Regions from separate parts of the Paenibacillus lentus genome, predicted to be linked through region 2. Evidence: riboswitches for the same ligand, from Rfam matches in the RefSeq annotation. Region 2 holds a riboswitch; each other region holds the start of a gene.
The links. Region 2 has a riboswitch for cobalamin ahead of metE (5-methyltetrahydropteroyltriglutamate--homocysteine S-methyltransferase). Riboswitches for the same ligand answer to the same signal wherever they lie in the genome.
Positions count from the first base shown of each region.

Region 1: it holds a riboswitch for cobalamin, as region 2 does, so the genes downstream of both, EIM92_RS01185 (anaerobic ribonucleoside triphosphate reductase) here and metE (5-methyltetrahydropteroyltriglutamate--homocysteine S-methyltransferase) in region 2, are expected to answer to the same signal.
Region 3: it holds a riboswitch for cobalamin, as region 2 does, so the genes downstream of both, EIM92_RS20610 (ABC transporter substrate-binding protein) here and metE (5-methyltetrahydropteroyltriglutamate--homocysteine S-methyltransferase) in region 2, are expected to answer to the same signal.

Region 1 is NZ_CP034248.1:225,807-236,338, forward strand. It holds gene EIM92_RS01170 (ABC transporter ATP-binding protein) at 1-404, opposite strand, end outside; gene EIM92_RS01175 (DUF8171 family membrane protein) at 485-1,357, opposite strand; gene EIM92_RS01180 (MurR/RpiR family transcriptional regulator) at 1,573-2,403, shown strand; cobalamin riboswitch at 2,554-2,789, shown strand; gene EIM92_RS01185 (anaerobic ribonucleoside triphosphate reductase) at 2,965-4,941, shown strand; gene nrdG (anaerobic ribonucleoside-triphosphate reductase activating protein) at 4,938-5,456, shown strand; gene EIM92_RS01195 (ribonucleoside-diphosphate reductase subunit alpha) at 5,713-8,046, shown strand; gene EIM92_RS01200 (ribonucleotide-diphosphate reductase subunit beta) at 8,734-9,765, shown strand; gene EIM92_RS01205 (YmaF family protein) at 9,919-10,305, opposite strand.
Region 2 is NZ_CP034248.1:3,831,124-3,841,655, forward strand. It holds gene EIM92_RS17225 (hypothetical protein) at 1-40, opposite strand, end outside; gene EIM92_RS17230 (response regulator) at 185-1,324, opposite strand; gene EIM92_RS17235 (sensor histidine kinase) at 1,351-2,448, opposite strand; gene EIM92_RS17240 (response regulator transcription factor) at 2,438-3,133, opposite strand; gene EIM92_RS17245 (MgtC/SapB family protein) at 3,290-4,003, opposite strand; gene metE (5-methyltetrahydropteroyltriglutamate--homocysteine S-methyltransferase) at 4,143-6,449, opposite strand; cobalamin riboswitch at 6,583-6,780, opposite strand; gene EIM92_RS17255 (replication termination protein) at 6,874-7,233, opposite strand; gene EIM92_RS17260 (response regulator) at 7,430-8,071, opposite strand; gene hrpB (ATP-dependent helicase HrpB) at 8,124-10,532, opposite strand, start outside.
Region 3 is NZ_CP034248.1:4,538,764-4,549,295, forward strand. It holds gene cobT (nicotinate-nucleotide--dimethylbenzimidazole phosphoribosyltransferase) at 1-652, opposite strand, end outside; gene EIM92_RS20600 (ABC transporter ATP-binding protein) at 715-1,500, opposite strand; gene EIM92_RS20605 (FecCD family ABC transporter permease) at 1,497-2,543, opposite strand; gene EIM92_RS20610 (ABC transporter substrate-binding protein) at 2,540-3,565, opposite strand; cobalamin riboswitch at 3,757-4,012, opposite strand; gene EIM92_RS20615 (methyltransferase domain-containing protein) at 4,083-5,039, opposite strand; gene EIM92_RS20620 (MsnO8 family LLM class oxidoreductase) at 5,154-6,104, opposite strand; gene EIM92_RS20625 (histidine phosphatase family protein) at 6,150-6,740, opposite strand; gene cbiB (adenosylcobinamide-phosphate synthase CbiB) at 6,867-7,838, opposite strand; gene EIM92_RS20635 (adenosylcobinamide amidohydrolase) at 7,835-8,701, opposite strand; gene cobD (threonine-phosphate decarboxylase CobD) at 8,698-9,792, opposite strand; gene lplA (lipoate--protein ligase) at 10,040-10,532, shown strand, end outside.

The sequences.
Region 1 (10,532 bases), 1.7 Mb from region 2:
ACTAAACGTAACGCTTGTAATCCACGTTCCAGGTAATCCTCGAACCCATAATTCAGCGGAGCAAAACTGGCATCATCCAGCACGGTCGGACGTATCAGTTGATTCTCAAAATCCTGATACACATACCCTACATGGCGCGATAGCTGGGCAACATCATGCTCCAGAGTCTGCAGCCCGTTCACAAGGACGCTCCCTTCGAAATCTCCGACATAATAGTGAGGGATTAGTCCGTTTAGCGTCTTGCACAGCGTTGATTTTCCGCTGCCATTACCGCCGATGACGGCGATGAAGTCGCCGCGCTTAATTTGCAATGTTACCCCATTCAAGACAGGTACCTCTGAGCCAGGATATGTAAAGGTAACATTATCTACAGATACGATCCAATCAGGCGCCGAATTTTTCATCACGGAATTTTTCGTCACGGATATATCTGTTTCTTTCCATTCAGTCCTATGTTCAACCATGCCTTACCCTCCATCCTGCTTTAGATCCCGGTTCCTGCTGTTCTCGACCGCTTCCCCCGGCGAACCAGCACCCAAATCGTAAGACATGCCACTACGGCGGCAGCCCCGATACTAACCCATACGAACCAACCGCCAATACTGTTTAGGTAATCCGCATCCCATTCCATGAGCGCCATATCAGATTCCGAGAGAAATTCAGCTACGGCTGCCAAAAGAGCTAGTATAATGGAAACGACAATTAACCTAGGGGCGATAATTTCACCCAGTGAATATTTCATCTTATTATTTCTAGGTTTCATGCCAAGCAGCGGTTCGATTTTACCGTACAGTCGAGGCACCAGGTACAGCGTTGGCAGTAACGCGAACAGAATACCTGAGAACAATACATCGTTCAAAAAAGCCACTCCTTCAACCACGACGACGCTTTGCGCCAATCCGGGGACTGCTTCAAACTCTTCAACACCAATCCATACCTTAGCAATATCGACCGTACAGCTGATAAATTGGTGAATAATGACTCCGGTCATGGCTGCCACGCCCACCTGCCTGCGGTTCTTTGGATCGTTGACAAGTGTTCCAGCAATGAACATCGCTAGCGAGAAGGCGATAAACTTCTCCAGCTCGCCAAGTCCGCCGAACTGCCCCAGCATAATTTCGCCAAAAATAACTTCGCCCAGCGCAGCACCAACCGCCGCATAGAACGGATGAAACAAAATGCACAGCGTCAGCGGAATGAACGCAAAATATTCCACCGACAGCTCGATCGGCCCCAACCGAACCGACGGAATAAGCTCGGTGATCATATTGGACAGACCGTATAGCGACATCGAAAGAATAAATACCATCATTTTTTGTGATTGGGTTAACACATATCTTTGCCTTAATTGAGCCACTAACTTCCCCTCCTAGCCTTAGATAGCTCCACTATAAAGAGGAATTATTAAGCGACCATCCCTATCGTGTAAATGATATGTAAAATTTATTTCATTTTATCCAGTAGTGAAAAAAATATATCATTTTTGATTGAATTTCATGCCCCCGCTCTCCCTTTTATGTTAATCTAGTGCTATCAACTCACTCATCAGGTATAGAAAGAGAGGCCAACCTCATGAACATGGACTGGAATGTAGATTCCTTATCTCCGGGTCAATATAAAATTGCCGACTATATTCAAAAAAATATGCAAACCGTACTCTTTCTAACCGAGCAGGAAATCGCCGATACTCTGGGACTCAGCATTGCTTCTGTATCGAGGTTTTGGCGCTCTGTCGGGTTTAAAAACATTAAAGATTTCAAAAATCAGCTGCGCGAGCATTTGGAAGTTACCCCCGCCGCTAAAATGAAGAACATCATGAGTAAAGCAGACGCGAACTCCCTTCCCGGACAACTGTTCGCTTCGAGCGTGGAGCACCTGGAAAGCACGCTGCAGTATTATTCCCAGCAAGCATTTGAAGCGGCGGTCGATGCTATCGTCACGGCAAGAAGGATATACCTCTATGGCCCAGGTCCCTCGTCCGGTCTGGCCCACCTGATGCACTATCGCCTCAGCCGCTTCGGTCTATCCATGCACCATCTTGATCGCGGGGGCAGCGAGTTATTCGAGGATCTGCTCCATATCACCGACGAAGATGTCGTCGTCCTCTTCGGCTTCGTCCGATTGCTGCCAGAAGCCAGGGTGATCATCCAGCATGCCAAAGAACGCGGCTACCTTACACTGCTGATCACCGATCGCCTCGTCTCCGACTTTTCGGGTCAAAGCGATATTACCCTGTATACCAGCCGTGGAGAGATCTGGGAATTCCATTCGATGATCGCCCCGACGTTTATGGTAGAGAACTTAATCGTTGCTGCCGGGATGAAAAACCAAGATCTCCACCTGCATAAATTGGAACAATTAAACCAACTGCGCAAAAAGTACGACCATGAGCTGCCGCGATAAATGTTCACAATTTTTTTAATGTCTTCCTCCGTCCCCCACTCGCCGCACCAGGATTGCTTTCAACTGTTTTTTCATGATTTTTCAACCTCCTGCTAGTGAAGACACCTGTTTACAAACACTATATATTGGGGTAATCTTAGTTGCAGACAACCAAATATAGTGGAACCGGGTGATCCAGCCATCAATACGAGGCTGGGGCTTAAAAGGGAAGTGCGGTGCAAAACCGCTGCGGTCCCGCCACTGTGACCGGACGTTCAGGGAGTTGTTTTCCAACATCCTTGTAATGCTTCACTAACAAGAAGCCACTGGAGATGGCCAGCCATCTGCGGGAAGGCGTTAGCGAAGAGTCCGGAAGCCAGGAGACCTGCCCGCTTTCCATTGACACCAAATAAACCTGCGAGGAACAGGTAGGTGTCCGCTTGCAGATTACATAGACTTTCATCAATCTTTACTGAGCCGATGAAAATTTCAACGCGCATTCGGGCATTTTCAACCTTGCATGGTCGAAAATGCCTTTTTATATGCTTTTAATGTCTAGTTTTTCGGGAGGGAAACTTTGTTATGGCGATTATGAATCAGGTTTATGCAAGCCGCCAAGACATGTTGGAGGAAGTTATTACATTAGGAGAAGAAATCGTGGAGAGCCGCAACCTTGAAGTTCTGCGCGAGAATGCCAATCTGAATGGCGAAAGCTTCTCCGGGAAAATGAGCAAGTTCGGCAGCGAGTATGCGAAATGGTATGCAGGTCACTTCGTCATGCCTAAACAGCTCGTTCAGGCGATTCAAGACAATTTTGTTTACGTTCACGACTTGGATCAATATGCGATTGGGACGACAAACTGCATCTTCATTCCATTCGACAAGCTGCTGCGGGAGGGATTCAATACTGGTAACGGCAGTGTAAGACCGCCGAACTCCATCATGACGGCGATGGCACTTGTGGCGATCATTTTTCAGTCCCAGCAAAATGCGCAATACGGCGGCGTATCCGCCAACAAACTCGATCACGATCTGGCGCCTTATGTGACCAAATCCTTCAGCAAATATTTCCGCAAGGGCTTGGATTACTTCGAAGAAGGCGACATGGATGCGGATTACGGCTTCATCACCATGGCTCGTGGCGATCTTCAGGCGCAGTATCCGAGAGCCTTCAAATATGCGCTTAAAGAGACCGAGAGCGAGACGCTGCAGGCCGCCGAAAGCCTCATTCACAATCTCAATACGATGTCGAGCCGGGCGGGTGGGCAAATTCCATTTACGAGCATCAACTACGGCACCTGTACTTCTATAGAAGGACAGCTTGTCATCCGCTCTCTGCTCACCGCAACGATGCGCGGGCTTGGCAGCGGCGAAACACCGATTTTTCCAATTCAGATTTTTAAATGCAAGCAAGGCATTAACCAGCAGCCAGGCGAACCCAACTATGAGCTGTTCCTGAAGGCGGCGGAATGTTCCGCAAAGCGTCTCTACCCGAACTTTGCCAACCTGGATGCTCCGCTCAACTTAATGTATTACGATCCGGAGAACCCGGATACCGAATTCGCTACGATGGGCTGCCGCACGCGGGTGCTGAGCGACCGCTTCGGCCGCAACCATCTTTCCGGCAAAGGCAATTTGTCCTTTAACACCTTGAACCTGGTCAAGCTTGGCCTGGAGCACGGTATTGTATTGGGGCAGCGGCAGACTGCAGACGAGCAAGGCTTCTACCGTGAGCTGGAGCGCTATCTGGATATCGCTTTGGACGGGCTTCTGCACCGCTTCCAAATTCAAGCGTCCCAGAAAGCGAAGGCATCCGACTTCATGATGCGGGAAGGCGTATGGGAAGGCGGCGAGCAGTTGAATCCCGAAGATACGGTTGGTGATTTGCTCAAACACGGCAGCTTGTCAATCGGCTTCATCGGGCTCGCGGAATGCATGAAAGCCATGTATGGCAAACATCACGGCGAAGATGCCGAGGTATATAATAAAGCCTACGACGTGATTGCCTTTATGCGTGATTATTGCGACCGCCAGAGCGAGCGCCATAATCTGAACATTACCTTATTCGCTACGCCAGCCGAAGGCTTATCCGGTAAATTCACCAAGAAAGACCGGGCCAACTATGGTGAGGTACCAGGGGTTGTGGACCGCGAATATTATACGAACTCTTTTCACATTCCGGTATATTACGATATCAGTGCAGCTAAAAAAATAGAGCTAGAAGCCCCTTTTCACGGGTTATGCAATGCAGGAGCGATCTCTTACATTGAGCTTAATGGCAACGCCCGCAGCAATCCGGCTGCATTCCTGCGCATCATTCAGTACGCGTTGTCGCAGCAAGTCAGCTATTTCAGCATCAACCATCCGATCGACCGCTGTTCGGGCTGTGGATTTGAAGGTATTATCGGTGCGGTCTGCCCATCCTGCAACGCCAGCGAACAAGACGTCCATATTCGTCGGCTGCGGCGCGTGACCGGGTATTTAACCGGGGACTTCCAGACGCGCTTTAATGCCGCCAAGCAGGCTGAGGTTCGCGATCGTCTCAAGCATTCAACATGAACATTTGCGGCTATTACCCGGAATCGATTAATGAAGGTGAAGGATTGCGAGCAGCGCTCTTTATCAGCGGATGTCGCCATTACTGCAAAGGCTGCTTCAGTCCGGCCACCTGGAATTTTAACTACGGCGAACCCTTTACCCCTGAACGGGAACAGGAAATTATCCGGGACATCGCTGGCAATCCGTTATTAAGCGGACTATCGATTCTCGGGGGAGACCCTTTTTTCTCGGCGGGGGAGGTCAGTGCGTTCCTCGACCGTTTGCGCGAGGCAGCAGGCCCTGTATCCGTCTGGATTTACAGCGGTTATACGTTCGAAGAGCTAATCGAAGACGTGAAGTCACCGGAATATGAACTGCTACGCCGCTGCCAAGTATTAGTAGATGGGCGCTACGCCGATGAGTTACGGGATCCCTCCCTACTCTATCGCGGCAGCTCCAATCAAAGACTGATCGACATTCCAGCAAGCCTGTCGCACCACAGCATTGTCGAATGGCAACCAACTCTTTCTTTCTAGCTGACTGCCTTTCTAGTATAAATGTCATTTGCGTTCATTCTATTATCGTCTCCGGCGCTAAGTCATATTGTGCTTGCTCGAAGCTCCACTATCGATCACGAGGATATAGTTGTTGATCTTTTGAGCCCGCATATGCAGCGCCTCTTTTTTTGACCAATACTTGCAATTTAAGAATTAAAGTTTTGCACTTCTAGGATTTTATAAAGATAAAAGACTGAATATCCCCTGTCAGTCAGGAAAGCGAGGAGTATTTTACATGCCTTCATTTGTAACCAAACCAAACAACCGCCAGCTTGCGTTCGACAATGACCGACTTGAGATTTACGCCGACCGAATTTTGGATGGATTACATACACTGAGCAAAGAGCGTCTGCTGCGCGGCGTGACCGCCAAGCTGCGAAATGACATCGTCACCGGCGAAGAAATCAGCAATGCCTTCACGATGTCCTCCCTGGAGCTCGTCACCAAAGACGAGCCGGATTGGAAATTTGCTGCCGCCCGTTCTCTGCTAACTTCGCTCTATAAAAAAGCAGCCGTGAATCGGCGTTATAAATCCTACCCTGAGGAGCCTTACGGGTCGTTCTATCATCTCATTACCGAGCTGTGTCAAGCAGGGATTTACCGGGAAGAGCTGCTCGAGTGCTATACAAAGGAACAAATCGAGGAGCTTGGCCAGTTGATCGACCCGACTCGCGACCTGCTGTTTGACTATATCGGTCTGCTAACGCTCGCCGAACGCTACCTCGCTACGGATTTTGATGGTCGCACGATGGAGCTGCCCCAGGAGCGCTACATGGTCATCGCGATGTACCTGATGCATCAGGAGCCTGCGGACAAGCGTCTGGACTATGTAAAAGAAGCCTACTGGGCGATGAGCAACATTTACATGACAGCGGCCACGCCGACCATGTCCAATGCCGGTAAAAAAGTCGCCGGACAGCTGTCCAGTTGCTTCATCGATACGGTGGACGACTCGCTGGAAGGCATTTTCGATTCCAATACGGATGTAGCCCGCCTCAGCAAAATGGGCGGTGGCATCGGCGTCTATCTCGGCAAGGTTCGCGCACGCGGATCGGACATTCGCGGTCACAAGAATACCAGCTCCGGCGTTATCCCGTGGATTCGCCAGCTGAACAACACCGCCGTCAGCGTCGACCAACTCGGCACGCGTAAAGGAGCCATCGCAGTATACCTCGACGTGTTCCATAAGGATATCCTCGCTTTCCTTGACTTGAAGCTGAACAATGGCGATGAGCGGATGCGTGCGCATGACGTATTCCACGGCGTCTGCCTCCCTGACCTATTCATGGAAGCCGTTGAGGCTCGCAGCGAATGGAACTTGTTCTGCCCGCATGAAGTGAAGAAGACGATGGGCTGGAAGGACGAGAACGGCCGTCCGCTAGGGCTGGAGGATTTCTACGACAAAGAAGTGGGCAGCGGGGAGTTCCGCAGCAAATACGAGGAAGCAGTTAACCATCCAACTCTGTCGAGAATTACGATGCCGGCAATCGATATTATGAAACGGATCATGAAATCGCAGCTGGAGACAGGCACGCCGTACATGTTCTACAGAGACACCGTTAACCGCGCCAACCCGAACCGGGCGCACGGCATGATCTACTCTTCCAACCTGTGCACGGAAATCATGCAGAACCAATCGCCAACCGTGGTAGAGCAAGAAGAACTGGTAACTAAAGACGGGCAAACCCGTATCGTGATATCTAAAATCCCTGGCGATTTCGTCGTTTGCAATCTGAACTCGATCCACCTTGCCCGCGCTGTACCAGCCGGCGTATTGGATCGCCTCGTTCCCATTCAGACGCGGATGCTCGATAACGTCATCGACATCAACAATATTGAAGTATTGCAAGCCCAATACACCAACAGTCAATACCGCGCGATCGGACTCGGCACCTTCGGGCTGCATCATTTACTGGCTCTAGAAGGCATCCGCTGGGAGTCCGAAGAAGCCGTTAAATATAACGACGATCTCTATGAGAAAATCAACTACCTGCTAATCAAATCCAGCATGGAGCTGGCCCAAGAGAAAGGCCAATATCCAAAGTTCGCTGGCTCGGACTGGGAAAATGGCAATTACTTCACATACCGGAATTACACCGACGGCACTCGCGAAGGCAAGTTCGTGACCACCAAGCAATGGCGCGAGCTGGCCGAGCAAGTAAGCAAGAACGGCGTACGCAACGCCTGGATGTTCGCAATTGCACCAAACGGCTCGACTTCGATCATCGCTGGTTCTACGGCGAGTATCGACCCGCTCTATGACCTGCTCTCCTATGAGGAGAAAACGACTTACAAAATCGCCAACCCAGCGCCGGACCTGTCCGAGAAAACGATCTGGTACTACAAAACGGCCTTCCTGATTGACCAGCACTGGTCGATTGACATGGCCGGAGCCCGTCAGCGTCACGTGGATCAGGCGCAAAGCTTCAACCTTTATGTACGGCCTGACATTAAGGCTACGGATTTCCTGGATCTACATTTGCATGCTTGGAAGGCGGGCCTAAAATCAACTTACTACGTTCGCAGCCGCGCGCTGACGATTGAAGAGTGTGAGAGCTGCGCTAGTTAGGGGGATCCCAACCAGGGTCCCATCCCACCCAAGCCCTCCCTTGTCGTAAGGGAGGGCCCCCGAGGGCCCGCGGCCCTCGGGACTCCCGCAAGGGGGAGTAACGTTGGAGTTGGAGAGGCGCTCCTGCTCGCTGTTCCCTGCGGGAATGCGCTATGGGGTTGTACGTGGAACGCTTTTCCCCCTTCGGGTACGTCTTACTTTAGGCGCACCCGGGCTACCTGAAAACACGCTGCGGAGGACTGCTGCTGTCGAACGCACCCGAGGTTGTTCGTGCAACTGGGCCGCTTGTCGCCCTGACGGGCACGCTCTACGGTTGGCGCTCCTGCAGGGGAGAAGACTGCTGCTTCGGGCGTGTCGTTGTGAGGCTGCGTGCTCGGTGGCCCTGTCCCCTGCGGGGATTCGCTTGGGCTGGTGCGGAGCCTGGGTCATGCAACGATGATTTACTTCGGGGATAAGGCTTCGATGAACCCGAACGGACTCCCACTAAGGGCGTGTCGTTGTGAGGCTACGTGCTCGGAGGCGCTGTCCCCTACGGGGATTCGCTTGGGCTGGTGCGGAGCCTGGGTTATGCAACGATGATTTACTTGTGGGCTAGAGCTTCGAAGAACCTAGCGATTGCTTTAGTGCCTAAACTGACTACTTCATGTACATTTTTAATAACATCAAATCTTTGAGGAGATGAGATCATTGCAACTGCAAACGATTTTTAATACCGAGGCTCCGAATAAATCAACTCGCATCATTAATGGAGAGTGCTCCGGGATTCTAAACTGGAACGACATCCGCATGCCGCATATGTACAAGCTGTACAAAGTACTGCTGCTGAACCACTGGATTGCGGACGAGATTCCAATGAGCAAGGATGCGCAGCAATTTCCGTTATTGGATCCCGAGGAGCAGCGCACGTTCAAAATTAATATTTCGCTGCTGGCGGTTCTGGATTCGATGCAGACGATGTTCGTTGGGGACGTCAAACGCTATTTCACGGATTCTTCGCTAGAAGCAATTTCCGCAATTATCGCTCAGCAGGAAGTAGTGCACAACCAATCGTATTCCTATGTGCTATCCTCGATCGTATCCGATCAGGAGCAAAAGGAGATTTTTGAGTATTGGAAGCATGACCCTGTGCTGCTTGACCGGAATAAGTTCATCTCGGAAATTTACCAGAACTTCCGTAATGAGCAAACGCCTCAGACGTTTTTTGAATCGCTGGTAGCGGATCTCATTCTAGAAGGGATTTTCTTCTACAGCACGTTCGCTTTCTTCTACAATCTGGCCCGCGACCAGAAGATGATGGGCACGAGCCAAATGATTTCCTATATCCAGCGAGACGAAAACCAGCACTGTTACTTCTTCGCCGAAGTGTTCAAGCAACTGTTGCTCGACTATCCGGAGCTGAATACGAAAGAGAACATCGACTACGTGTACCGTACAATCGACCGGGCGGTAGAGCTAGAGACGAACTGGGCGCACTACACGCTCAAGGAAGTCCGCGGCATCGACTTGAACGAGCTTGGAGATTACATCAAGTACATTGCCAATAAGCGCCTAGGCCTCATGGGTCTGGACAAAGCCTACGAAGGCGTGGACGTGAACTGCATGCCATGGATCAAGCCGTTCTCGGACGAGGCGCTGAACGCGACGAAGACGGACTTCTTCGAAGCGAAATCCCGCAACTATGGCAAAGTCGGCGACGACAACGGATTCGACGATTTGTAATCGCAATCGATAATTAAGCACCCCATGAGCTTTTATTGGCAACTTCCGCTACAAGGGATTTCCAATAAAGCTTCGCTGGGGTGCTTTTTTAAATTGGGTGGATTTCTAGGTTGACTCCATATCCAGGCTCGCCAACGCCGGATAATAATGCAATTATCCTTCCTCGTTGCCCGTGTTCCCACGATAATGATGGCGATGCGGCGTGCTTCCGTCTACTGTCGTATATCCTTCAAAGTAATGATAATGCCCGCCCCCAGGCAGTGGGAGCGCTTGTCCTGTCGTTCCTCTAATCTTGTGCGTGTGGCCTGCATTAAAAGAGGTCACTGCATAATAATTGTGCACGTGCTGAACTCCGCTTGGAGCCGGTTCCGTTCTGCCCGCATAATGATGCTTATGTCCAACATCAAAGGATGTCTCCCCTGCAAAAGGATGTACATGCACAGGTCTCCCATTCCAAGAAGTAATATACAGCTTATGCGAGTGCTCAGAATCGGAACCATCCTCCCGGTGAACAACAAAGCCAGTCACAGGTATCTCCAACAATAACTCTCCTTTTCATTGTGATACTGAATTGTATGCTGAGGAGAATTGGAGGGTGCAGTAACCTAAAGCTCTTAGTTACATTCATATCAACGGTATGGGACGTGGTTAACTTTACAATCAGTACATCTGTAGTAGCTAACAAAGACTCGATCAAATAAGTCAATCATGCTAAATGTATTTTATACAGATAGTTAAGCTCTTTTATAAAAAAACCATGCACTAAA
Region 2 (10,532 bases):
CAAAGGTAGAACGATGTCTAAAATTGCGGATTAATGTCATAACGCAACTTTTCCTCCATATTCATTTTAACAATGTCAAATCTTCTTCTCTTCATCATAATTAAACGAGCTATACAATTTCTGAACAGAGTGACAAGTCTATTCATGTAAGAAAAAAAGCCGCCCTTTTTGGCGACTTCATAACTTATAGCTGAACTATACTCTTTTCCCACTGCTTGAACCATTCCATAATATGAACGCTCGGCTCTTCATTCAACTCCTCTTGAAAAACCTCTACTAGCATTTCATATTGACGATGTACCAAGTGGTAATTGCCCAAGGAATCATAGATTTTCATCAGAGCTAAATAAGCATCTTCTTCCAATGGATGCTGCTTGCAAATCGCCGTGTAACTATGGATGGCCTGATCGACCTGCTTCTCGTTTTCGTACCATTTTGCGGTTGCAAATGAAGCTTCAAGCCACAGCTCATTCAGCCGCTGGCGCTCATTCTCCACCCACCAATAGTCACATTCCTGTAAATAATCACCCGTATACATTTTTAACACTTCCGAGCATGAATCGACAAACTCTGAGTATAGAGGAAGCAGCATTTTCAAATTAGTTTCCCACTCTTCCACATCAAGCACAACGCTTTGCATATTTAAAATATACCCTTCGGTTACATTGGTGATTTGAAACCGATCACCAAATGGCTTCAACGTTTTGCGGATATGATAGATTGCAGTATACAGCTGAGAATACACTTTGTCCGTCTCATATTCAGGCCAGAGCAAGTCGATTAGAGCAGACTTTCGCACCAATTGTCCGCGGTGCTGGAGCAAGTACAAGAATAGCTCCTGAGCCTTCGAAGTCCGCCATTGCATAATAGAAAACTGTCCAGGAGAGGTTTCAATCCTGACCTGCTTAAAGACCTTCATACGGATTCGATCACCCTGCGAGGATGAGTTTCGTTTGGAAACGGATTGCATTCGCTCTTGAATACGCTCAATCGTTTTAACCAATCTTTTAGCATTGATGGGTTTGACAATGTAATCCAACGCGTTCAACTCGAAGGCTTTGACCGCATGCTCATTGTATGCGGTCACGAATACAATATGAATATCCGGTTTTTTCTCTAATATTTGTTCTGCCAGCTCAATGCCATTAATCTCCGGCAGGCTAATGTCAAGAAAGATCACATCAACGGCTTGTTGCAATATTTCTTCTCTACCTATTAAAGGATTGGTATACTTGCCTAGCAATTCAATATGAGCTAAATTCATCAACTGCCGTTCTAAATAGTCCAAGGCAAGCTTTTCATCATCTACCAAGATTACCTTCATCCCTATAGACTCCTTCAAACTCATGCTTACGGCTTTGATTTTCGGGATAACTTAACTGTAAATGCAGTCCGGTCATCATCACTATCCGCAAAAATTTCGCCATGATGGAGATCAACGATATGCTTGGCAATAGCTAGGCCAATCCCGGAGCCGCCCGTATTCGTTGCTCGCGACTTCTCAACACGGTAGAATCGATCGAACAAGTGAGGGAGGTCGGCTTTTGGAATAGGCTCGCCATAGTTAATTACCTCAGTAATCACGTAATCCCCTTCGACATATGCGCGGATGTCTATATATTTTCCAGCGCTACCGTAACGGATTGCATTTGCAATCAAGTTCTCATAAACCCTTCTCAGTTTGTCCCCATCCGCAATAACAAAAAATTGCTGCTCCTCGAAGCAAAGGCGGCATTCCATGTTGTTCTCCTGCAGTTGCCAGCCAAAATGCGCCGTGATTTGATGAAGCATTTCGACAAGATTGATTCGACTTTTGTAGAGCTTCATTTCCTTATTTTGCAGCCTGGTAAATTCAAATAAATCTTCAAGCAACTGCTTCAAGCGCAAAGCTTCCTCGTAGGCCATACCCACGTAATAACGAAGCTCCACCTCATCCTTGTACCGATCCTGTTCAATCAATCCCAAATATCCGGTGATCGATGTAAGCGGGGTACGCAGGTCGTGGGATACATTCGTAATGAGCTCATTCTTCGTCTGCTCAGCCCGTCTTTCTTCCTCGATCGATGTTCTTAAACGATCCACCATGCGATTAATATCCGCAGCAAGCTGACCTAGCTGACCTACATTTTCTATAGGTATTTTGTGTGTAGAACCCTCCTCGATTCGGTGCACTTCTTCAATAAGCAGGGCTAAATACTTCTGTTCATGTCGCCGGATGCTGCGTCGATAGAAATATAAAGCAAAAAGCAGCAGAATGGGAACGCCGGCAATATAATAAGCATCCGGATAACCGATGTTCCGATTTACCCAGCTCAGCACGTATCCAAGCGTAACCCAAGGAAATAATGCATAAAACAGCTTCGCAAGCAGCACCAAAATGAGCAGCGCTGCAATGGATGTAATAACGGTCCATAACAGCCAAGTCAGAAATCTGAGGCTAGCTTTCAATTTTGTAGCCAACCCCCCATACGGTACGAATCAACTTTTCGCCATCCATTTCTTTCTCGAGCTTTTCACGTAGCCGGCTAATATGAACGGTAACCGAATTATTACTCTCCAAATACTTGTCCTTCCAAATCAGCTCAAAAATTTCCTCCGACCCAAACACCCGTCCCGGGTGACTGGCCAACAGGAATAAAATATTGAACTCGATCGGCGTCAATTTGACAGGTCGACCATCTACCGTTGCTGTATGTGTTTCCTTGTCGATTTGCAGGGAAGCCAAATTAATAATATGATCCTGTGGGGACGGTGAAGGCTGCATACTGTATGACGAACGACGCAGCAGCGATTTGACGCGTGCAATCAGCTCCAAGGGATTGAACGGCTTCACCATATAGTCGTCAGCCCCGGTCATCAATCCTGTAATTTTATCCATATCCCCATCTTTGGCGCTAAGCATTAATATTGGTGTGGTACGCGTCTCCCTAATCTTCATGCAGACTGTAATTCCGTCCATCCCGGGCATCATAATGTCCAAGATGACCAGATCGATTTGATCCTGTTCCACAATTTCCAGCGCCTTTAAACCATCTTCAGCCTTAAAAACACGATAGCCTTCATTCAGTAAATATATTTCGATCAGTTTCGCGATCTTATCATCATCGTCAACAATTAAAATTTGTTTACTCATTCAATAATCCATCCTTTTGGCGGTTATTCATTATACCAAGTTAGCTCTATCATAACATGGTCTATTTACGTAATTGTAAATAAAAAGATTAAACAGAGGGATCAACTGCCTTCTGATATCTAAAGAACGGATTAATGTATTGGAAGGTTATAAATACTACAAGTTTTCCACCTCAACACTGATGACATGATCGATTTTTCGTATAAAATGATATATTTCCGTTGTATATTCACGTTCTGAAGCGGAAATTACCATATCGATCCGCTGGCGCCCTTCTTCCAAATCCTTAATCTTCAAACGCCGAATGCGATGACGATTCCACTTAGCCTCAGGGCCTTTCTCGTCCTTCCGCTCAATAATGCGGATGAGATCAGTAACATTGCCTGAATCCTCCATCACAATTTTGACGGAAACATCACGTTGATTCAATTTATAAGGGCCAAGCCATTTGATCATATAAGGTACAAAATTCACTGCTAAAATGAGCAGAATCACCGCAAGCCCCGCTTCCCAATAAAAGCCTGCACCAATGGCGATGCCAATGCCAGAGGCTGCCCAAATCATGGCTGCCGATGTTAGGCCGGAAATCCCTTCATTGCTTCTGCGCAAGATCACCCCTGCTCCCAGAAAACCGATCCCGCTGACAATTTGCGCGGCCAAACGCATTGGATCCATATTTGGATGATCCGGACCAGCGAATTTGGCGAAGGATTGGATGGATACAATGGTCACCAAACAGCTCGCGATACAAATAACCATGCTCGTTTTTATGCCAAGTGGCTTTTGCTTCAATTGACGATCAATACCAATAAACAGACCGAACAGTAGTGCAATAAACAGTTTAAAAATAATTTCCCATTCCAGTAACATTCATAATCTCCTCCTACATATAGAGAGAGTATAAGTGTAATTATAATATTTATGCAACAAAATGAGACTACCCTCAGGTTATTTATAACCTATTCAGGGTAGTCTCATTGTTTACTTCTTTAAAATAAAAACCCGCGTATTAATTAGTGCTGACTGCCGACTCTTTAGCGCGGTATTTGCTAGCGGCCAGCACCATGTTTTTCAAGGATTGAACTGTCTCTTCAACTCCCCGCGTCTTAAGGCCACAGTCCGGATTGATCCAGAATAATTCAGGATCCAGTACTTGCAGCGCTCGATCGATCATGGAGGTCATTTCCTCAACTGATGGGACCCGCGGGCTATGAATGTCGTATACGCCAAGGCCGATGCCGAGATCGTATGTATGCTCTTCGAAGCTGTGAACAAGCTCGCCATGACTGCGCGAGGTCTCGATGGAGATGACATCCGCATCCAAAGCCCGAATGGAATCAATAATATCATGGAACTCGCAGTAGCACATATGTGTATGAATTTGCGTAGTATCGCGAACTGTAGAGGTCGTAATTCGAAACGCTTTGACCGACCAGTCCAGATACCCGTTCCAATCCTCCCGCTTCAGGGGAAGCCCTTCGCGCAGTGCCGGCTCGTCTACCTGAATCATCTCAATGCCTGCCTGTTCTAGAGCTTCAACCTCTTTACGCAGTGCCAGCGCGATTTGATATGCTACCTGTTCCCGCGACAAATCACTGCGCACAAAGGACCAATTCAGAATTGTAATCGGGCCAGTCAGCATTCCTTTTACCGGTTTATTTGTCAATGATTGAGCATATTCGGTCTCTTTCACCGTCATCGGCTGATCGAAATCAACATCTCCGTAGATGACCGGCGGCTTTACGCAGCGAGTACCGTAGGATTGAACCCAGCCTCCTTTAGTAAAGGCGAAGCCCGGTAATTTCTCACCAAAGAACTCCACCATGTCGGTTCTTTCAAATTCGCCGTGCACCAGTACATCGATACCGATTTCCTCCTGCAGGGAAATCCACTTCTGGATATGTTCCTTAATAAAAGAATCATACTTTTCCTGACTCCACTCGCCTTTGCGCCATTTCTGACGGGCTGAACGCACTTCTGCCGTTTGCGGGAAACTGCCGATCGTCGTTGTTGGAAGGACAGGCAGATGCCACTTCTCCTTCTGCTTCTTACGGCGAACCACGAACTCGCTATCTCTTACGGCCGGCTCCGCTGAAATTTTCTGAACCGCAGCCGAGACGTTGGCACGGTTCCGGGCAGGATCCTTAGCCAAATTGTCCAGAGCGATGCGATTATTCTCAAAAGCGGACTTAACACTTTCGATGCCTTGATTAACCGCTTTGCTTAACGCGACAATCTCATCCAGTTTTTCTTCTGCAAAAGACAAAGCCTCATGAAGTACAGTGTCTAATTCCTGCTCCTGCTTAGCAGATACAGGGACATGCAATAAGCTACAGGACGGCTGAACGACAATGTCCGCATCAGGTGCTAATGTCAAAATTTCCTGCAGGAGCTCAGCTTGGCGATACAAATCGGTTCTCCATATATTACGACCATCAACGACTCCGGCACCTAATGTCTTACCCCGCGGAAAACTGAATTTGCGAAGGGCAGCAAGGTTACCGTCTCCGCCATGAATGAAATCCAAGCCGATCCCGGCCACAGGCAGTGAAACAACATCTTCGTAGCGATCAATCGCTTCAAAATACGTTTGTAATAGAATCGAAATTTCTGGAGCTTCACGATGAATCTTCTCATAAATCGCTTTTACGCGAGCTATATCTTCGTTGGTTACTGAAGTCACTAAAGATGGCTCGTCAAATTGAACCCAAGCCGTGCCTTCTGCGATCAGCTCCTTTAGAATCTGAATATATAAAGGAAGAAGCTGGCTTACCCAGTGATCCCATTCGGTAGCTTCATTGAAACCCTTCGATAATTTAAGGAAGGAGTATAATCCAATCAGTACCGGTCTGCCCTCAATACCCAGCTTCTCCTTGGCTTCCCGATAGGCGACAAGCGGTCGATTGACCGTAAGCTGCGGTTTTCTTGCGCCAAGTTCTGGAACAATATAATGATAATTCGTATTGTACCACTTCGTCATCTCACTGGCTGTCGCTTCCTTATTTCCGCGTGCGATAGCATAATACGTATCCAGCGGTACTTCGCCACCATTATACGTAAACCGCTCCGGTACTAGACCAAACATCACGGCCATATCCAGAACATGGTCATAATACGTAAAATCTCCTACGGGAATAATCTCAAGTCCCTGATCCCGTTGCTGTTGCAAATTGTTAAGCCGGATCTGCGTCAGCTGCTCATGCAGCTGCTGCTCTTCCAATTTGCCCGCCCAGTAAGCTTCAATCGCTTTTTTCCATTCCCGTTGGCCACCGATTCTCGGATAGCCTAAATTTCCACTTTTAACCGTATGACTCATTGTTTTATACCTCCCCAGTGTATGTTTATTCAGCAACAAAAAAATCCCCTTTAGCTGGAATGGCTAAAGAGGACCTTCGTCAAGACATGCGATGGCTCGAATCTTTAACACCTCCCTATCTCCCGTAGGTACATCAGTGCTGGCAGAACAGGCAGGTCTCCTGGCTTCAGAATCATGACTGGACAGCAACCTTCCCAATGAATAATCATCAGTGGCACTATCGCTTCCAGCTCCTCTGTTACAGTGGCGGGACCGCGCCGGGATTACACCGGACTTCCCTATTAAGCTTCAATTTGAATCCAACTGAAGCACCTGTTCCCAAAATATTCAATTATGAATATAAAATTTATGTTACTTCAAGTTAACAAATAATACAATACAAATCGGATTAGTTATCGAATAATTATGCAAAAACATGCAAAATCTAATAATTATCGGCTACAGCTTTATTCAACATTCCAATACAACGGTCTAAATCGGCTTTGACTTGCTTCTTATAAAGATCTGCCTTCTCATGACCATCATCGGTGAAATGATAAAGCACGATTTCCTGAAAATCAACACTAGGGTCATTCCCCTTCAACTGCTTTGTCCGGTAGAGTACCCCTTCTTGCACCAGTTCATGAAGCGCCCGATAAATTTCACTTTGTGGAGGATTGTAGCCGAATGGCTTAAACTCCTCTTTCAACTCTTCAAGCATCTGGTAGCCATAGCCCCTTCTCTGTTCTACCATCGTGATTAAATATAGCTTTATATACGCCCGCTGCGCAATCATAAAAGCCATTCTCTCACCTCCTGCTCCTATCAAAAAGTATAGAGCAGTTATGAAATTTTCACAACAGCGGCTACATGCGCTTTGATACGATTCTGATAGATGCAAGGGACGTGGGTAGAAGAAGTAATTGCGAGCGAAGCAAAGGAAATATATTATTATCTTATTGTTGTGAATTTTTCATATATTGAAATATTATAAATTAGGCCTAGTGATTGATCCAGCCTTGCTCCATCGCATATCTCGTCAACTGAACACGATTTTCCAAATGTAATTTTTGTAAAATGTTTTTCAGATGATTTTTAACCGTTTGATCGGAAATATGCAATTCCTTAGCGATTTCTCGATTGGTCATCCCTTTCGCCACCCAATCCAAAATTTCACGCTCGCGACTCGTAAGAGGATGATCGTCGTTACTATTCTTTTTAGACAACGGAAACTCTTGCAATATCCGATAGGCCAATTCGCTGGACAATGGTGCTTCATCACTGGCGACTGCCCGCAAATATTGCAGCCAGGTCCCCGGCTCCAGGTTTTTAAGCAAATAGCCCTGTGCCCCTTGCTTCAGCGCTTCAAATAAATGTGCGGCATCGTCGGAAACCGTAATGAGTACAATTTTGACATAAGGATACTTCAGCTTGATTACTCTCGTCATCTCCAACCCATCTTTTCCTGGCATATGAATATCCATCAGAATTAGATCAGGCATCCATAATTCAGTCTGCAGCAGGGCTTCATCCCCATTTTCTGCATAGCCGATGATTTCAAAGCTCTTGTCATCCGATAAAATCTCACCAATAGCCTCGCGAGCATGCGGATGATCGTCGACGACTAAAACTCTCACCTTCATGGCCCAATCTCCTTTATGTCATGATCATTAGTTCATAATTACTGCCCACCACTCATTTCGGACGAACTCGTCGCGTCGCCGTGGCCTGTAACGGGTCATCCGGCCAATAATGCTTGGGATAACGGCCCTTCAAATCCTTCTTCACTTCAAAATACGTATTATCCCAAAAGCTTCGCAAGTCCGCCGTAACTTGCACAGGACGCCCTGCGGGGGAAAGCAAATGCATAATAAGCGCAACCTTCCCATAACCGATACGTGGCGTATCCATCATTCCGAACACTTCCTGTAAGCGAACTGCTGCATACGGCACATCTCCCTGATCATAGTGAATTAGGATCTTGGAGCCGCTAGGTACGATCAAATGCGTCGGCGCCTCGGCATTTAACTCCTGACGGAGCTCCCATCCCAGTTCATTCTCCAAAATCGTCAATAGTGATAAGGTTTGCAAATCCGAGCGCTTTCGAAAATTTGCAATATAAGGCGCAAGCCATACCTCGGCACGATCCGCTAGTGCCGCATCAGACCAGTCCGGCCAGCGCTCGTTTTGCCTGCGCAAAAAAAGGACGCGAGCCTGCAATTGGCGCGCCTTATCATTCCAGGGCAGAATATGAACCCCTTGTGAAGTTACAGCATGCAGTATAGCCTGTGCAAAATCCTCAGCCACAGGCTGCACCGGGCGCTCCTTGATCACGATTGCTCCCAACGTCTCCCTTAGGCGAACGCGAACCGTCCCTGCCTCCTCGTCCCATTCCGACACTCTTTCTTCCTTTATATGCTCGCTATAATGCTTCGTTAAATCCGCCAGTTTCACTGGAGCAGCCAATAAAATACGTCCCTCGGTTCCCTCGTCATCCACCTCAGCAATGGCAAGATACGAAGCCTCGCTAAGATGCTGCTTCCTAGCAAATGCCGCCCCTCGGCCGTTTCGCAGTATGTACCTTCCATCGGCTCTTCGCCCCGCGATGCGATCCGGATATGCGAAAGATATCAATATTCCGCAAGCAAGATGCCACTTATCCTCACCGGGACCCACTGAAGCTTCGGAGCTCGCCCGCTGCTCGATCCCCAGCCTCCGCTCATACTGTCTGCTCATAGTCAGGATCCGCTGAATATCTCTATCTTCTACCTGATGATCGGGATTGCCGTTCTCATGAAGAGTACCCTCCGAATTCATAAGCAAAGACAGTCGGTTACGAATATCACAATCCTCTCGGACCGCCGCCGAGCCCCTTAACAAATCACGTTCCTCCAACAACGCAGCCAGAAGGCATGCCAGCCGCTCGATACCTAACTCCGCTGCCTTAAGCAGCATATGCGCTAAGCGGGGATGAAGTCCAAGCTCAGCCATCCTTCGCCCATGCTCGGTAATACGTTCTTCTCCATCCAACGCACCTAGCTGCTGCAGCAATCGAACAGCTTGCCGATACGGCCCCGCCGGCGGCGGATCAAGCCAAGCGAGCTCCTCGGGCGAACTCGCTCCCCAAGCCGCCAGCTCAAGCGCAAGCGGCGTCAAATCCGCCTCCAGCATCTCCGGCGCCGTCCGCTCTGGCAGCAGCCGATCCTCCGCTTCGCTCCACAGGCGGTAACACACACCGGGCGCTGTCCGCCCGGCTCGTCCCCGCCGCTGGTCAGCGGAATCGCGGGCTGCCCGCACCGTAACGAGCCGGCTCATGCCGGTGCGGGCAGAGAACAGCGCCGTACGCCGCAGGCCGCTGTCGATCACCACCGTCACGCCTTCGATCGTCAGGCTTGACTCCGCGATCGACGTGGCAAGCACCACCTTGCGCTTGCCCGGCGGCGCTGCCGCTATAGCCCGCTGCTGCTGCTGCGCAGGCAGCGCGCCATATAGCGGCGCTACAAGCACGTCGCTGGGTACCACCGGTACCAGCGACCGCTCCACCCGGCGAATTTCCTTCGCGCCGGGTAGAAAAACTAGCAAGCTCCCTTCATGCCGCTCAAGCGCGCCACGTACCGCGCGCGTTACTCTTTGCTCTAAGGGAGCTGCGCCTGCCGGCGCATCCGCGTACCTGGTCTCCACCGGATACGCCCGCCCCTGGCTGCGGATTACAGCCGCCCCGCCTAACAGTTCAACCAACGGCTCCGCATTAAGCGTCGCCGACATAATTAGCGGCCGCAAATCATCGCGAAGCAGCTCTTGGCTTTGCAACGCCAATGCCAATCCGATATCCGCGTGCAAATTTCGCTCATGATATTCATCAAAAATTATGAGCCCAATCCCCACCAAAGCCGGATCATGCTGAAGCATCCGCGTTAAAATCCCCTCCGTGACGACCGTAATCCTCGTCCGGCTAGATACTTTGCTTTCCGTTCTAATTCGATAACCTACCGTTTCCCCAACGCGCTCACCAAGCTGCTGAGCCATATAAACCGCTGCTGATCGCGCTGCAAGTCGCCGCGGCTCCAGCATAACGATGCCTTGTCCCTTCAGCCAGGGTTCTTG
Region 3 (10,532 bases), 710 kb from region 2:
CTACAGAGGCTTTGTGATGCAATGTCTGCTCATCGATGCCTGTACCCCTTCCCACACACTCCAAAGGAGCAATGCCCGTCAGCACGCTCATCACCGCAGCGCTGGCTGTTGTGTTGCCAATTCCCATTTCACCTGTCACGAACAATGTTGTACCTTTATCCACAGCATCCTTTACGACAGCAACCCCAGTCAATAGAGCGGCCTCTGCTTCATTACGGCTCATCGCTGGACCAGCAGCCATATTGGCCGTTCCCATTCTAACCTTACGAACAAGCAGATCCGGGTGACTCAACTCGGCATTAACTCCGACATCCACACACAGTACATCAGCACCTGCTTGACGGGCAAACACATTAATTGCCGCCCCGCCAGCCAAGAAATTCAATACCATTTGTGGAGTAACCTCAGCCGGAAAAGCACTAATCCCTTCCTCACATACACCATGGTCTGCGGCCATCACGATAATTGCACGCTTATCAAAGCTTGGCTTCACTTGTCCTGTGATTCCAGCAAGCTGAATCGCCAGCGCCTCCAGCTTTCCAAGGCTGCCCGGCGGCTTGGTCAAACGATCCAAATGCTCCGCTGCCGCTGCCGAAGCCTCCCTTTGCAAAGGCGATACTAACTTGATAACGTCTGAAACGGAATAACTCATTTTATAACCCCTTCCTCTAATTTCACTTCAGCACAACTAATCATTAACAGCCACTCTTCCTGCTAGATCCCGTGCTCGTTTCGCAACAGCAGTTGGGGTACCTGGCGATCCGGATGCATCACGGCATAAGAGTCCACTTCAAAGAGTGACTTCACTATTTCCGGGGCAATAATTTCACTCGGCTTTCCTCTGGCCACGACCTTTCCTTCACGCAATGCAAGCAGCTTATCACAATACAATGCAGCCAGATTCAAATCATGCATTACTGCAATGACGGTTAATTGTTCAGCCTGCTGCCAGCTGGAGATCAATTCCATAAACTGCATTTGATAGTGAATGTCGAGATATGTCGTCGGCTCATCCAGCAGGACGACCTCCGGCTGCTGCGCCATCACTTTGCCAAGTGCAACCCGCTGTCTCTGCCCGCCACTCAGCACATGCAATGGCTTGTTCTCCAGTCCCTGCAGGTCTAGGCGGTTTACGATCTCGTCAAGCAACGCCGCCGCACCGTCTCCCGTTTCTTGTCCCCGCCAGTTTTGAAAAGGAAATCTGCCCATTTCCAGAACCTGACGCACTGGAAAAGCCATCGGCGGCAAACCATCCTGCTGAAGTACAGCCAGCTTCCTTGACAAAGCTTTGCGTCCATAAGATGGAAGTGACTTGCCCACTAGCGAAATATCCCCAGCCTCCGGTCTCTCAACACCTGACAAGAGGTTTAACAGCGTCGTTTTTCCGCTGCCGTTGGGCCCGATGATGCCCCAGAACTCTCCCCGCTGAACATGCCAATCGACTCCCTTTAGCACCGTTTGCCGACCATAGGTCTTGCATACGCCTTGAACATGAATCATTGCAGCTCCTCCATTCTCCGCTTCTTATTACGATATAGCAAATAAGCAAAGAAGGGAGCGCCCACAAATGCCGTAACAACACCAAGCGGTATTTCTGTAGGGGCAAGCACCGTTCGGGCTGCAAGATCGCTCCACATCATAAAGATTCCCCCGCCAAGCGCGGAGAGCGGAATAATCAAACGATAGTCCGGACCGGTCATCAGTCTGATCATATGCGGTATGACCAGCCCAACAAAGCCGATCACCCCAGACACAGACACAGCAGCCGCAGTCATCAGAGTAGCTACCAGCAGTACAAGCACCTTGGTTCGATCGACATTCAGCCCGGAGTGAGCCGCATGACGTTCTCCCAATGCAAGCAGGTTCAAGCTACGGGCTTTACTCCACAAAAACAGCATTCCAATGACCAAATATGGGAGAAGGATGATCGTATACGACCATCCACGCAAACTTAAACTCCCCATTGTCCAGTACATAATTTCATTGATAGTCTTCTTCGACATTGCCGTTAAAAACGACACAATCGCCCCTAGAAAAGACTGCATAACCACACCTGACAAAATGAGGCTCTCAATCGGGATTTTTCCGTTCTCCCTAGCGAGCCACATGACAACAAGCAGTGTACATGCACCTGTTACAAACGCAACTATCGGGAGCGTGAATACACCGACCAACGAAAACTGCCAGCCAAAAAAAATAAGTGTGGCAGCACCGACCGCAGCTCCCGAGGAAACGCCCAATGTAAAGGGATCAGCCAGCGGATTGCGAAGCACACCTTGAAATGCGGCACCGGCCACTGCGAGTGAACCTCCGACTAACATGCCCAGAAGTACTCGTGGCAACCGAACCTGCAGAACGATCTGCTCTGCCGATATATCCCAATCTGATGTTATCAAGCTGCCGATTCCTGGCAGCTGCTGAAGCAAAATACCTATAATCTGGCCGGTGGGCAGAAAGACGGATCCAACGCCGATACAAATCAGCAAAGTAACAGCCAGAAGTATCATGCCCGCCACTGCGTATCCTGCCAATTTCTTCGTCATTGCGGGATCAATTCCGGATAAATGGCTTTGGCAATTTCAATTAACCCCTGAGTAACGCGAGGGCCGGGACGGCTTAATAAATTATCATCAATCCCAATAACCCGATCCTCCTTGACGGCCGTGATTTGATCCCAACCACCGCGAGTCTTGATCATTTCGCCGATCGTTTTATTGTCCTCATAGCGTATGTTCCCGCCAAATAAAATAACATCGGGGTTAGCCTTAATAATATTTTCTTCGTTAATTTCATTCCAGCCTTCAAGATCCGATGCTACGTTCTCGCCTCCAGCCAGCGTGATCAATTCATCCATATACTCGCCTTTACCGACCGTCCAGCCCGGCGAAAACTCAATGTATACTTTTTTGCGTTGATCCGGCGTTAACGTTTTAACAGCATCCAATACGAGATCGCGTTCTTTTTCCATTTGCCCTACCACTTCTTCAGCTTCTTTTTTCCGGTCAGTGATCTCGCCAATTGCTCTAATATGAGCCAGCGTTTCTTCCAATTTGTTCGGGTTGGACTGATAAACCTTAACACCAAGATCGGTTAAGCTTTTAACGGTTGCCGGGTCGATCAGGCTGCCCACCACCACAACCAAATCCGGCTTTGCGGCGATGACGGCCTCAACGTTAACCTGGGAACCGCCCATTCTTGGCTTATCCTTTACGGCTTCGGGATAATCGTCGTTGTCAGATACGCCCACGATTTGTTCATCAAGACCCAAAGCAAATAATCCTTCCGTCTCAGAAGGAGCCAGCGATACGATCCTTTGAGGAGCAGCCTCAAAAGTAAACTCCGCACCTGTTGAATCCGTCACCGTCAAAGGATAGGTTGTTTTTTGCGCATCGGATGCTGGCTGCTCCTGCTCGCTCTGTCCCGTTTGATTGCTCTGCTCCTGCTGGGCAGGTGTACTGGTTGCGTTATTGTCTTGCGTGTCCTTAGTGTCCTTGCCGCACGCTGCCATCACTACGAGTACAACTACTAAAACCAAAATACCCCAATAATGCCTAAATTTATCCATCCTTCTCTCTCCTTATCGGTATCTTTTAATACCCATAAATTTTAGCTATTAAATGGAAAATTGAGGGAAACAAGAAAAACCCCATCCGCTCAGGATCGGGCTACGTCTACAAGACTATACACACTGTTCAAGCATCCGGCTTGTCCAGTATATAGCTCTATCAGCAGAACGTCTTCCTTTCCTCGAAGGAACGTCTCTTCTTCCCGTAGGCAGGTCTCCTGACTCCAGGTTATCGATTCAGCTCGCCTTCCCATCCTCGAAGCTTCACTCCAATCCAGGCGTACTGCGCTGGCTATAGCGGTGATTCAACGAATGACAGTGGCATTATGAGCTTCATCCCTGTTTACAGTGGCGGGACCGTGCCGGAATTTCACCGGCTTCCCTTTTAACCCGAGACGTCAGTTGTGGATCAACTGCCGATTCGGGACCTACGGATTCTTTCCATTCATTTCACTAAGCATTCTAGCATTAGCGTCTGTAATGGATTATAGGCGAAAACCGCCCATCTGACAATCATTTATACCCTCTGCCGCGGCTCACATAACCAAATATGTCTAATGAAAGAACTTTTTCTGACCGTTCCGTAATCACGAATCATAAGGCCCGATCGAGTCAGTTCCTCCTCAAGCGGTTCCGTCGACACGATGACAGCTCTTTGACTAAAACGCTCTATGCTGCCCAGCATTTGTTGACGCTCCTCCGGAGAAAGAACGGAACATAAATTATAGGGCATATCCACGATAGCTGCATCATAAGGCTCGTTCACTTCATTCAGGTCACCTAGAATAACCCTTCCATCGTCATACCCGAAATGCCGTAAATTCATCTTCGCCCCCCGAACAGCCAGCGAATTAATATCCCTGCCTACAATATCGATCCCCATAGATAACGCCTCAACCATCACATTCCCCATCCCGCAGCATGGATCAATCACCTTCACGGCATGCGGATCAGGAACCGCTATGTTGACTAATGCTCTAGCTACGGGCGTACTGAGCCCGGTGGAATAATTGCGCGGCTTATTTTTATGACGAAGCCATACCGGCTCCGCTTCATGGAAAATCCCAATCGACCAATGACCACGGATTGAGATCAGCCCAAAAGTTATGTCCGGTCTGCGCATTTCCGCCTTGCCGCGAATTCGCCCCCCTATCTGCCGCTCGATGTCACGCTGCTCTTCATAGGTCCGTAAATCTCCCCGCTTCATACAGATAACTTTAAAGGTTCTATCATTCAAACGCAGCTCAGCGACTTGCGCTGCAATGCTGTCCAAGCTGTCTCCCGTGAATAATATATCCATTCGAGAAGAAATAAAGGGGCTTCGGCTCAGATCAATCTGCCTAGTCGTTTCTACATACCCTGCGCTTCCCGGACGCTGCCCAAACAAAGCTTCCAGCTCCATTTCACACAGCCGCCGCTCATTGTCATGACAGGCATAAATATAAATATACCGATCAATACCATCTCTACACATCGTGATTCATGCCTCCACCTTCATCTTCCTGGATTACGCTGTTTAAGCCCTTGGCTAATAACACCTGCACAGTAACCTCTAACTATTAGCCCTGGCAATCGTACCGGCATCATCCTAGTCTTCCCATTTCTGCAGCGCTTCTGCCAGCAGCCGATACCCCTCCAGCCTGGCTGTATAGTCAGGAATAGGCGAAACGATCAGAAACTCATGATTGCTATACTCATGCTGTAACTCCTTAAGCTTAAAATATACGCTATGCGGCATGCCGATAATGTTATGGAATGAACTTCGCCCCGTTTGGCCTGCAGTATTATCCAACACTTGCTCCCAGTGTGCCGCCTCTTCTTCCGTAGCAGCACATACAACGCTTACGGCAAGCATCGTCTTTGGCTCGCTCTGCAATGCGGTTGGCCTAAAGCTAGCTCGATAAGAGTCAAGTACATCAGTACCGTCCCGCTCACTCATAAAATGGCCGAAGACATAGCCCGTTCCGAATTTCGCGGCATATTCAGCACTCTTCATGTTCGTTCCAAGCATCCATACCACGGGTTCGATTTGCGGTTCTGGACGCGCAATTACAGCATGTCCATCATACTTATAATTGTTCTGAAGCAGCTCTAGTAACGAGCCAATCGTCTTCGGAAGCTCCGCGACCCGCTTCAGAAAATTGCCGCTCAAAGCCATAACAGCATGAGCTTCTCCCCCGGGCGCCCGCCCGAGCCCCAGATCGACCCGGCCAGGATAGAGGGCAGCAAGCAGCCGGAACCATTCCGCTACTTTTAGCGGACTGTAATGAGGCAAGAGAACAGCTCCGGAGCCAAGGCGAATTCTTTCCGTCTTGGCCCCGACATGAGCAAGCAGCACTTCAGGCGAGGAAGAAGCCAAGCCGGGCATATCATGATGCTCAGCCGTCCAATATCTCGCATAGCTCCACTTCTCTGCATGCTGCGCCAAGGCCACAGCTTGTCTCAGCGCCTCTTCATCGGTACTCTCCGGCAAGCGGGGTACCAAATCCAGTACACTAAGCTGTAATGGCATATGTGTACTGGCTGTTATAACCGGCATGCGCATCACTTCCTTATCGTTGTTAGTTCGGCTATTTTTGCCCGCCTATATATTTAGCCTCAGAATACCGCCAGCCTTCATCTGCGTATCCCAAAACCCCTTCTTAGGTAGCAGTAGAGAGGCAACGAGTGAGATGACACCGCCATGGGTAATGACCAAAATCCGCGCTTTCTCTCCAGTATTTGCCCGAGCATCTTGATTCACTATATTTGTCCATTCTTGAACTACCTCAGCAACCCGCCGTTCGAATCGTTTCCATGCTTCTCCCTCAGGCGGGATAACTGACTGCGGGTCGTCGATCCACGCACGATAATGCGGATCTTCCTTCAGCATCTCATAGGTCTGGCCTTCCCAGTGTCCGAAGTTCATTTCCCGCAGTCGCGAGTCATAGCTCGCTTGTCCGACAAGATCCGGTCTGACCCGGGCCAGCGTCTGACGGCAGCGCAGAAGATCACTGCAATATATAGATGAAAAGGAAATACCTGCCAGCTCCCGTTCAAGAGCGCACAATTCGGAAGCTTCATCGTCAAGCAGGGCCATATCCGAGTGTCCCTGATATCGCCGTTCCATATTCCAGCGCGTTCGTCCATGACGGGCAAGCCACAGCTCTGCTGTATGATCCCTTGGTTTTTCCAATCCCCATCACCTCCTGAGCAGCTTTATAAGTTATCGGAAATTGGCACCGCGCCAGGCTTTATGCGAGGAGCCTGACGTAACAAAACGGGGGCTATAAATATTAGCGGGCTTCTCGGCATTAGGCTGTTATGACCCGTTAAACCCGCAGCTCAATACCAGAATAAGCAATGTACCAAGCACTACAAAGGCATTCGATACCCAGTAGAGCATGCGGCCCGTTCTTGGAATGTCATCGGCCTCCAGTTCTCGGCTCTTATCCCCCATATATGTGCGGAAAGAAACCACGCCGTGGTACGAATTTTCACCCCCGAGGCGAACCCCCAGCGCCCCGGCAACGGCTGATTCCGGGTACCCGCTGTTCGGACTCGGATGAGACGCAGCATCGCGCCGCACCATAGCAGCGGCGCCTTTGGCATTGAAGCGGAGAAACCAGGCCGCGGCGATCAGCAGCAGAGCCGTCAATCGTGCGGGGATATAGTTCGCCATATCATCAAGCCGCGCCGACGCCCAGCCGAGATCAATGTATTTATCGTTTTTGTAACCGACCATCGAGTCTAGGGTATTCACGGCGCGGTAAGCCATCGCCAGCGGGGCTCCACCCAGCAGCGCAAAGAAGAGAGGGGAAATGACAGCGTCGACGATGTTCTCGGCGACGGTCTCGACGGCGCCGCGCGCCACCTCCGGCTCGGAGAGATGGGCGGTGTCGCGACCGACGATCATGCCGAGCGCGCGCCGCGCGGCAGGCATGTCCCCAGCGCGCAGGTGGCCGCATACCTCCATGCCGGCTACCTGCAGCCCCTTAGCCGCGATGGTCGTAGCGATCAGCGCAGCCTCGGCCAGCGCGGCGAGCCACGGGCTGACCTGGGCCAGCAGCAGCAGAACGGCCCAGGTCAAAGCAAAGCTGCCGCCCACAACGAGCAGCGGCAGCAGCAGCCCCGCGGCCCGGTAGGCGCGGGGCTTCACCAGGCGGCGAATAGCCGCCTCGATCGCGGCGATCGCCTTCCCCATCCCGACGACGGGATGGGGAAGCCAGCGCGGATCACCGAGCAGCCGGTCAAGCGCGTACGCGACCGGCAGCACCCACCACGCGGCCGTCATTTCGGCGCACCTCCGGCCGCGGCCAAAGATTCGCGAACCGCGTCGTACACCAGGCGGCCAATAGCGCCGCCCAGGTCGGTCGCGGTTCCCGCGTAGGCGTGCAGCAGCGGCCATTCCGCCCGCTGGCTGACGCCCAGCATGACCGCATCCGTTGTCGTACCGGTTGCGGTCAGGCCATTCTCGGCATCGCGCACGCCGAGATCGCCAAGCGCGGCCGCTTTCGCCTCCGTCGCCGTAATGACGGCGTTCACCATGGCCGCGGGAGTCATTCTGCCGTCAACAACCAGCAGAATATTTATTGTTCCCGGCGTCCATGAAGCCGGGAACGTCGTCCGCTGCACTCCCGCTCGGGCCGCATTGGACACACCCGCTGTTGCGCAGCACAGCACCCCAAAATCGGGGCCCTGCTCCTCAACGACTGCCGCGTGCTTCAACTGCACCGCTGTCAATAATCCAGCCGTCCCTTGCTCAGGATACCCCCACCCCACTAGCAAATTCCGGATATCCTGCACTGGATCGTCACAACGGTAGAACCGATCCACATAAATGTTCGCATATCTTTCCACCGAGCTCATTCCACCCCCGTATATTGCGCTGCCTATACTCTCCATCGGGCCCGGCGCTTCCAGCAGAATATGGCGCTCTTTCCGATATATCTTCAATCCCGGCCATATTTTCGCGTGGTAGACCCCCTGTCCGCTCGGATCGGATCGAACCAATGGTTGATTGGGATCGGATTGTTCCTTTAAATCAAATCGCTCCCCTCGATCCAACTGGTCGTTAAAATCAGTTCTGCCGGTTGGATTGTTTTCATATGTCTGGTTCGTTTGATTATTTTGAACATGCAAAAAAGGAGTCGTCATCCCTCGCCACCTCCAATAATCAGCTGCATCTCCCCGATCAGCAATGTATTGGCCGCCCGATCCTTCACTGCGACGCGAATATGGCCCTCGTCCAGCCCTGGATACATCGCACAGCTTCGCACAAGCACACCACGTCGTCCAAGCGCCTCCTGCATGCTGCCGGCCGTCCAAGGCGCTGGAAGCTTCAAAAGAAGGTAGTTGGCTTCCCCAGGTGTTACCTCGCAGCCCAAGCGTCCCAGCTCCGAGGCAAGATACTTCCGTTCCTTAGCAATGGCGGAGATCGTCGCTGTTACATATTCTTCCCCAGCCTGAAGGCTGATCTCCCCTGCTCGCAGCGCCAAAATATTGACGCTCCAAGTCACCTGCTTGCTCCTCATCGCGGCGATTATTTGTGGATGTGCGATACCATAACCAAGCCGCAGTCCGGGAATCGCGTAAAACTTCGTCATGGACCGAACGAGGATGACATGCGGATATTGCTCCAGCTCGGGCAGCAGCGATTGGCGGCGTTCCGCGGGAATAAAATCGATAAAGGCCTCATCCAATACAAGATAAGTCTTCTGCTGCTCCGCGGACTCCGCAAGCAGCCGCAATTGCTCCACCTCATATTGAACTCCGTTGGGGTTGTTCGGCTGGCCGAGGAACACCAGGTCGCTCGACGCCATAAGCTTTACAATTTGCTCGGGGGCTGCTCGGTAGTCCCGCTCTGCAATGCCGTAAACCATCTGAACCTCAGCTCCAAATTGCCGGGACAGCGTTTCATATTCGGAGAAGCAGGGCTGTACAACGCCAACCTTATTCGGTGCTAACGCCAATAAAATAAGACTCATGATTTCCGCCGCGCCGTTGCCGACGCAAATTGCCCCCTGCGAAGCCCCGTGACGCTCGGCCAACATAGAAAGCAGGGCCCGATGGCCCGGATCAGGATACCTCACAATCTCGGGCAGCGCTGCCTGCAGCGCCTCCAGCATACCGGGCGGCGGCCCGAGTGGGTTAATGTTTGCACTAAAGTCGGTGAATTGCCCCGGCTCAAGACCGTATCGCAGTGCTGCCGACTCTACATCTCCTCCATGTCCGTACACTTCCAACATTTTGCCATTCCTCTTTTCCATAAACCATTAGTATGTCTTGGCAGTTTTTCGCCCGCAAGTTCAATGCCCTCATTATGAGGTGAATGCCTATCCTACGTCAATGTTGGTCGAATGCACGTCTTCCATTAAATGAAAAATGCTGAATACCGCGTTTTTCCCTTTGGTTTCGGTCTCTAATTGGTTTACAATAAATACGGTAGGATATTTCAAATTACATTTAAAATATAGATCTGATGGAGGAAGAGTCATGCTATTTATTGATAACCAGGGAATTACCGATGCCTCGGTCAATCTGGCCATTGAGGAGTACGCGCTGAAGCATCTTCCACTCGAAGATGACAGCTATTTGCTGTTCTATATTAATGCACCGTCGATCATTATCGGCAAGCATCAGAATACGATTGAGGAGATTAATCTCGATTACGTCAAAGAGAACAACATTCAAGTCGTACGCCGTCTGTCCGGCGGCGGAGCGGTCTACCACGATCTCGGGAACTTGAACTTCAGCTTTATTACCAAGGACGATGGACAATCCTTTCATAACTTCCGCAAGTTTACACAGCCGGTCGTTGAGGCTCTGCAATCTCTCGGGGTCAATGCGGAGATGACCGGACGCAACGATCTGCAGGTCGGCGAACAGAAAATATCCGGCAACGCCCAGTTCTCCACGCGCGGACGTATGTTCAGCCATGGCACGCTCATGTTCAACTTGAATCTCAATGATGTCGCCGCTTCGCTCC